Regions from separate parts of the Nocardiopsis sp. M1B1 genome, predicted to be linked through region 1. Evidence: riboswitches for the same ligand, from Rfam matches in the RefSeq annotation. Region 1 holds a riboswitch; the other holds the start of a gene.
The links. A riboswitch is a leader RNA that binds a small molecule or an ion and turns the genes downstream of it on or off. The one in region 1 is predicted to bind glycine.
Positions count from the first base shown of each region.

Region 1 (3,895 bases):
TCGATCACCGACAAGTGCATGGGCTGGGAGACCACCGGCGAGGTGCTGACCCAGCTGGCCGAGGCCGTGCGCCAGCGCCGCAAGGCCTAACCACTCCCGGACGACGCGCTCGGCCCGCTCCCGCGACGGGGGCGGGCCGACGCGCGTCGCGGGGCCCGCGCGGTGTTCAGACGGTGCGCTCCTCCTCGGGCAGGACCTCCAGCTCCACGAGCATCTCCCTCCCCAGGGACTCGCTCAGCTCGGCGTCCTGGTCCCCCTCCGGCTCGACGCGCAGCGCGAACGTGTACAGGTCCTCGCCGCTCTCGACCCAGCCGACCCACCAGCCCGGCGCGGAACCGGCCTCTGCCTCCCACCCGGCCTTCGCGTGGAGGGCGTAGCCCTCGCCCTCCTCCAGAACGGCGAGTTCGCGCACCGCCTCCTGGTGGGCGTCGTCCACGGGCAGTTCGTCGCGGGCCAGCCTCGCCAGGAAGTCGGTCTGCTCCATCGCGGAGATCTGCAGCGGCCCCTCCAGCCAGAACCGGTCCAGCGCCCGTGCGTCGCCCACCGAACGGTTGCCGTAGTCCAGCCGGTCCACCCAGGCCGCCATCGGCCCGTGCCCGATCCGGCGGGCCACCTCCCGGTAGACGGGGACGTTCGAGGCGGGCAGGGCCTCGCGCAGGGCCGTGTCCCGCTCCCGCCGGTCGACGGGCTGGGGTCCGCCCCCGTGGGGGACCACCTCGTCCACGTCCCCGACCGCGCCCGTCTGGAGCCCCACCAGGGTGCTGACGAGGTCGAAGGTGGACGCGGGGACCGCGCGCTCGCGCGCCAGCTCCGGCTCCACCACGGTCGCCTCCCGCTCCATCACGTCGTGGAGCACGAAGGTGCCCTCCACCCCCGCGTCGGCGAACACCGCCTCCAGGTCCTCGCGCTCGACGGCGGCCAGGTCACCCCGCGTCAGGGGCGGGGGCCCGGTCTCCGCCCCCTCCCGGGCCCGCCCGTCCGGCCCCCGCGCTCCGTCCACGGCCCCGGCGCACCCCGTGCCCGCGGCCAGGGACAGGACGCATCCGGCCGCGAGCGAGCGCGCGGCGCGCGCCGCCCTCCCGGTGTCGGTTCGCATCCGTCTCCCTCCCCGGTCGGTACTCCCCGAACACGCTAATCCCCGCCCTCCCGCCCCAGGGTGGAGGCGGCCGGAGTGTCGGACACCGGAGGAGCCCGGCGGCCGGGGCGGACACGGCGCGCACGGCTCGGACGGCGCCGCTCACGGGTGCCTCGCCGGCGCTCCCGCCCGGCGCCGGGCACCCTTGGGCGCCGTTCACGGCCGCTGCTAGGCTGAACGTGTTGCTGACCCCGTACGGGAGAGTGCCCGCGTATCCAGCGCGGGCCGCCGAAGGAGCAATCCCTCCCCGAAGACAACCTCTCAGGCACAGCGGACCGTACGGGCGAGACCACTCTGGAAAGCAGGGACAGCCGTCCCTCGCCGAAGGTGCAAGCCGCGCCGAGCGCGCGGCGAAGCTCTCAGGCACAGATGACAGAGGGGGAGGATGGCAACGCCACGCAAGTCACGACGCCCATCCTCTCGGGAGTGCCCATGTCAGATGCCGCATCCGCGCCGCGCGCGACAGCGCTGCGCGAGGTCCACGAGAAGGCCGGCGCCACCCTCGTCGACTTCGCCGGGTGGCTCATGCCGCTGCGCTACGGCAGCGAGACCGCCGAGCACCGGGCGGTGCGCGAGGCCGCGGGCCTGTTCGACCTCTCCCACATGGGCGAGATCCGGCTGACCGGCCCGCAGGCCGCCCAGGCCCTCGACCACGCGCTGGTCGGCCACCTGTCCCAGGTCAAGGTGGGGCGCGCCCGCTACTCCATGATCACCGCCGAGGACGGCGGTGTCCTGGACGACCTCATCGTCTACCGGCTGCGCGAGGACGAGTACCTCGTCGTGGCCAACGCCGCCAACACCGCGGTGGTCGCCCCGGCCCTGGCCGAGCGGGCCGCGGGCTTCGACGTCGAGGTCCGCGACGAGTCGGCCGAGTACGCGCTGATCGCCGTCCAGGGGCCCCGCGCCGTCGACGTCCTGGCGCCGCTGACCGACGCCGACCTGGACGGCATCCGCTACTACGCCGGGTACGAGCACACCGTCGCCGGTGAGCCCGTCCTGCTCGCCCGCACCGGCTACACCGGCGAGGACGGCTTCGAGATCTTCGTCAGCCCCGCGGACCGGGCCCCCGAGGTGTGGGAGGCCCTCATGGCCGAGGGCGAGCGGCACGGCCTCGTCCCCGCCGGGCTCTCCGCGCGCGACACCCTGCGCATGGAGGCCGGGATGCCGCTGTACGGGCAGGAGCTGACCGCCGACCTCACCCCCTTCGACGCCGGTCTGGGCCGGGTCGTGAAGTTCGACAAGGGCGACTTCGTGGGCCGCTCGGCCCTGGAGGAGGCCTCCCGCTCCTCCCGTCCCCGCCGTCTCATCGGCCTCGTCGCGCGCGGGCGCCGCCCGCTGCGCCAGGGCCAGGAGGTCCTGCGCGACGGCACCTCCGTCGGAACCATCACCAGCGGCGCGCCCTCACCCACCCTGGGCCGCCCCATCGCCATGGCCTACGTGGACGGCGACCTCGACACCTCGACCGGCGCGTTCACCGTGGACGTGCGCGGGCGGGGCGAGGACGTCGACGTGGTCGAGCTGCCGTTCTACAAGCGGCAGTCGTAGCAGCAGGGGCCTTCACACCCCGAAGGCCCGCACGCCCCAGCGCGGCGGGATCCCTCCACAGGGGACCCGCACGCACGGGGCGCGACCGGGCGTAGGCCGGGCCGGGCAGCCGTACGGGCGCGCGGCAGGAAAATGGAACACCTCCAAGGAGAGTTGAAGTGAGCGTTCCCACGGAGCTGGGTTACACCGCCAAACACGAGTGGGTCGTGGTCGAGGACGGGATCGCCACCGTCGGGATCACCTCGTTCGCCGCCGAGTCCCTGGGCGACATCGTCTACGTCGAGGTGCCCGAGGTCGGCAGCGAGGTGACCGCGGACGAGCCGTGCGGCGAGGTGGAGTCCACCAAGTCCGTCAGCGACGTCTACTCGCCGGTGAGCGGTGAGGTCACCGAGGTCAACGCGGCCCTGGAGGACGAGCCCGAGACCATCAACTCCTCGCCCTTCGAGGACGGTTGGCTGTTCAGGGCCCGGATCTCCGAGGAGCCCTCCGACCTTCTCTCCGCCGAGGAGTACACCAAGCTGACCGAAGGCGAGGAGTAGGCCCCCGATGGCTACTGACAACACGCTCAACCAGACGCTGGGCGAACTGGACCCCGAGGTGGCGGCCGCGGTCGACGCGGAGCTGGCGCGCCAGCGCGACACCCTGGAGATGATCGCCTCGGAGAACTTCGCCCCCCAGGCGGTGATCGAGGCTCAGGGCACCGTCCTGACCAACAAGTACGCGGAAGGGTACCCGGGCCGCCGCTACTACGGCGGGTGCGAGCACGTCGACGTCGTCGAGCAGCTCGCCATCGACCGCGCCAAGGCGCTGTTCGGCGCCGAGCACGCGAACGTGCAGCCGCACTCGGGCGCGCAGGCCAACACGGCCGTGTACTTCGCGCTGCTCAAGCCGGGTGACACCATCCTGGGTCTGGACCTGGCCCACGGCGGCCACCTGACCCACGGCATGAAGATCAACTACTCCGGCAAGATCCTCAACGCGGTGGCCTACCACGTGCGCGACGAGGACGGCACCGTCGACTACGACGAGGTCGAGGCGCTCGCCGAGGAGCACCGGCCCAAGATGATCGTCGCCGGTTGGTCGGCCTACCCGCGCCAGCTGGACTTCGCCCGCTTCCGCAAGATCGCGGACTCGGTCGGCGCGCTCCTGATGGTGGACATGGCGCACTTCGCCGGTCTGGTCGCGGCGGGGCTGCACCCCAACCCGGTGCCGCAC
Region 1 covers NZ_CP196194.1:1,338,877-1,342,771, reverse strand. The annotation lists gene ACSTA4_RS06040 (3-deoxy-7-phosphoheptulonate synthase) at 1-90, shown strand, start outside; gene ACSTA4_RS06035 (penicillin-binding transpeptidase domain-containing protein) at 167-1,096, opposite strand; glycine riboswitch at 1,322-1,423, shown strand; gene gcvT (glycine cleavage system aminomethyltransferase GcvT) at 1,568-2,680, shown strand; gene gcvH (glycine cleavage system protein GcvH) at 2,839-3,219, shown strand; gene glyA (serine hydroxymethyltransferase) at 3,227-3,895, shown strand, end outside.

Region 2 (3,895 bases), 1.4 Mb from region 1:
CCGTCTCCCGGCGCCACGTGGAGTTCTTCCGCCGCGGCGACGGGTTCGGAGTCCGCGACGTGGGCAGCCTCAACGGCACCTACGTCAACCGCGAGCCGGTCGACGAGGCCCAGCTCGGCGGAGGAGACGAGATCCAGATCGGCAAGTTCCGGATGGTCCTGCTGACCAAACCGCGCCGCTGACCGGCGCGGGGACGACCGCGGGAGCGGCGGGTGGGCCGATGAGGTTTGCGGCCCCCCGCCGCCGGAGAGCTTTGTAACGAAGGGTGCCGATTTCGCCCTCGGGTCCTGATCCGCAGCGGGAGCAGGGACGAGCGCCCATCCGGCATCACGACTCGTGGGACGGAGACGCTGTGAAGCACATGGAGGTCGTCGGCGTCCGTGTTGAGATGCCCTCGAACCAGCCGATTGTCCTGCTCAAGGAATCCGAAGGCGACCGCTACCTGCCGATCTGGATCGGCGGTGTGGAGGCCACCGCGATCGCGCTGGCCCAACAGGGCGTCGCACCGGCCAGACCGCTCACCCACGACCTGTTCCGGGACGTCCTCGACGCCCTGGACACCGGGCTCAAGACGGTGAACATCACCGGCCTCAGCGACGGCATCTTCTACGCCCAGCTGGTCTTCAGCAACGGCGTGGAGGTGAGCGCGCGCCCCTCCGACTCGATCGCCCTGGCGTTACGGACGGGCACGCCCATCTACGCGCACGAGGACGTGATCGACGAGGCCGGGATGCCCATCCCGGACGAGCAGGAGGACCAGGTCGAGGCGTTCCGGGAGTTCCTGGACAACATCTCGCCCGAGGACTTCGGCAGGCGCGCGGAGTAGGGGCCCGTGGCGCACGTGCACTCCCCCGGGGCCCGCGCCCAGGCGCGGGTCCCGTGCCGCGGTGGTGGCGCGCGCCGGGGAGGACACGCCCCGACCTGCGACTTCGCCCGCGGAGCCGGTGATAGATTGGGTAACGGAAGTGGTCGTGATGATCAGGGCCGAAACCCCCGCTTGCGCGTCGGGCGCCACCGGGGAGGCCCCGGCACACCGGCGCCGCGCGCACTTGGCGACGCGCCGCGCGGTGTCGTTGACGCTGCCGGTCGGCCGTCCTACCTTCAGTGCAGTGGAACCCACGGCGCACCCGTTCCCTGAGTGGACATCCCCTGTCGAGACCGCCGTGGGACGAGAAGCCGGAGGTCGGCGTGGCGGTAGCGAGCGGCAAGCGGGATCCCCATGACAGGCGGTCCGCGCTGCGGCTAGCGGGGCAGCAGGGCCTACTGTGCGAAGAAGACTTGGTGGCGCTGCCTATGGACGTCGGGTATCGGGGCCCCGCGGCGTGTACGGCCGCCGGGATCAGCTACCGCCAGCTCGACTACTGGGCCAGGACCGGCCTGGTGGAGCCGAGCGTGCTCACCGGAGCCCACAACGCCCCCCTGTACAGCCTCCCCGACATCCTGTTGCTCAAGGTCGCCAAACGGCTCCTGGACACCGGGATATCCCTCCAGCAGATCCGCACCGCGGTCGACCACCTGCGCGGCCGACCCGCCCCCGACCTGGCCCGCATCACCCTCATGAGCGACGGCGTCAGCGTCTACGAGTGCACCTCCCCGGAGGAGGTCGTGGACCTCATGCAGCGCGGTCAGGGCATGTTCGGCCTGGCGCTGGGCAACGTCTGGCGCGAGGTGGAGGAGGCCCTGGGCGTGGTGCCCGCGGAGGAGCGGGCCGACCTGCCCGCCGCCGCGCCCCAGCCCGTGGACGAGCTGGCCAGGCGCCGCCGGGAGCGCCGCACCGGCTGAGACCGGCAGGCGCCGCCCGCAGCCCAGGGGCGGCCGTGCGTCGGCCGGGGGCGCGGGCACTTCGGGCCCGCGGCTACTTGGAGGAACCTCCAGGCTCTCGGTGTGATGTGGGCGAAACGCCTGCCCGGGAGCGCTACCCCAGGCGACGATCGAGTACGGTCGTAGTCACAACAGGGATGAAAAACGACATTCACCCTGCTTGTACACACGTACAGATCGTCAGCTGGCTGTCGACACCGCGCGAGAGAGACCCCGCAACGGGGCGCCGACGGGGCAATACTCCCCAGTAACCTCTCAGGCACCATGGACCGCGTGGAGGAGGCCGCTCTGAAGCCTGGGCACCCTCGTGCCCGGTGACAGAGGGGGAGACCGTGAGGAACACCGCCGACCCGACTCGGCCCTGTCACCAGGAGGTCTCCGTGCCAGACCAGCCCGTGCACACCCCGGGCGCGCCCGCCCGGGTGTTCGCCGACCGCCACATCGGCCCCACGCCCGCCGAGGTCCAGGAGATGCTCAAGGCGGTCGGCTACGGCTCCACCGCCGAACTCATGGCCGACGCCGTGCCCGAGTCCATCCTCACCGGCCCCGGTCGCAGCGCGCCGCTGGATCTGCCCCCGGCGCTCAGCGAGGCCGAGGCCCTGGCCGAGCTGCGCGACCTGGCCTCCCGCAACCAGGTGCGCACCTCGCTGATCGGCCAGGGCTACTACGGCACCCTCACCCCGCCGGCCATCCTGCGCAACATCATGGAGAACCCCGCCTGGTACACGGCCTACACGCCCTACCAGCCCGAGATCTCCCAGGGCCGCCTGGAGGCCCTGCTCAACTTCCAGACCATGGTCTCGGACCTGACCGGCCTGCCCGTCTCGGGCTCCTCCCTGCTCGACGAGGCCACCGCCGCCGCCGAGGCCATGACCCTGGCCCGCCGCGCCTCCAAGAGCAAGGCCGACGTCTTCGTCGTCGACGCCGACGTCTTCCCCCAGACCCTGCACGTGCTGCGCACCCGCGCCGAACCCCTGGGCATCGAGGTCGTGGTCGCCGACCTGTCCCGGGGCCTGCCCGAGGGCGACGCCTTCGGCGTCCTGGTGCAGTACCCGGCCTCCAGCGGAGCCGTGCGCGACCCGGGCCCGGTCGTCGCCCAGGCCCACGAGCGCGGCGCCCTCGCGGTGGTGGCCGCCGACATCCTGGCCCTGGCTCTGCTGCGCAGCCCCGGCGACCTGGGCGCCGACATCGCCGTCGGCTCCACCCAGCGCTTCGGCGTCCCGCTCGGCTTCGGCGGCCCGCACGCCGGTTACATGGCCGTGGGCGAGAAGCTGCGCCGCCAGCTGCCCGGCCGCCTGGTCGGCGTCTCGGTGGACAACGCGGGCAAGCCCGCCTACCGCCTGGCGCTGCAGACCCGCGAGCAGCACATCCGCCGCGAGAAGGCCACCAGCAACATCTGCACCGCGCAGGTCCTGCTCGCCGTCATGGCCGGGATGTACGCGGTCTACCACGGCCCCGACGGCCTGCGTGCGATCGCCCGCCAGGTGCACACCCGCACCGCCGCCCTGGCCGACGCCCTCGCCGAGCGCGGCTTCGAGGTCCTGCACCACGCCTACTTCGACACCCTGCGCGTGCGCGTGCCCAGCGCCGCCCGCGTCGTGGAGTCCGCCCTGGAGGCCGGGTACAACCTGCTGGCCGCGGACGAGTACACGGTCGGCGTGAGCGTGGACGAGACCACCACCGAGGCCGACCTGGAGAAGGTCCTGGCCGCCTTCGGCGAGGCCGAGCGCGGCTCCTCGCGCGTGCGCCTGAGCGTGGACGAGGACGCCGACCGCCTGCCCGCCGAGCTGGCCCGCCAGGTGGACTACCTCACCCACCCGGTGTTCGGCACCCACCGCAGCGAGACCTCGCTGCTGCGCTACATGCGCCGCCTCTCCGACCGCGACCTGGCCCTGGACCGCACGATGATCCCGCTGGGCTCGTGCACCATGAAGCTCAACGCCACGGCGGAGATGGAGCCCGTCACCTGGCCCGAGTTCGCCGGACTGCACCCGCTGGCGCCGCTGGACCAGGCCGCCGGAAGCGTGGCCCTCATCCGCCAGCTGGAGGCCTGGCTGGCCGAGGTCACCGGCTA
Region 2 covers NZ_CP196194.1:2,761,619-2,765,513, forward strand. The annotation lists gene ACSTA4_RS11795 (FHA domain-containing protein) at 1-182, shown strand, start outside; gene ACSTA4_RS11800 (bifunctional nuclease family protein) at 353-826, shown strand; gene ACSTA4_RS11805 (MerR family transcriptional regulator) at 1,294-1,782, shown strand; glycine riboswitch at 2,014-2,103, shown strand; gene gcvP (aminomethyl-transferring glycine dehydrogenase) at 2,202-3,895, shown strand, end outside.
Region 2: linked by a shared signal. The riboswitch ahead of gcvP (aminomethyl-transferring glycine dehydrogenase) and the one ahead of gcvT (glycine cleavage system aminomethyltransferase GcvT) in region 1 are both predicted to bind glycine.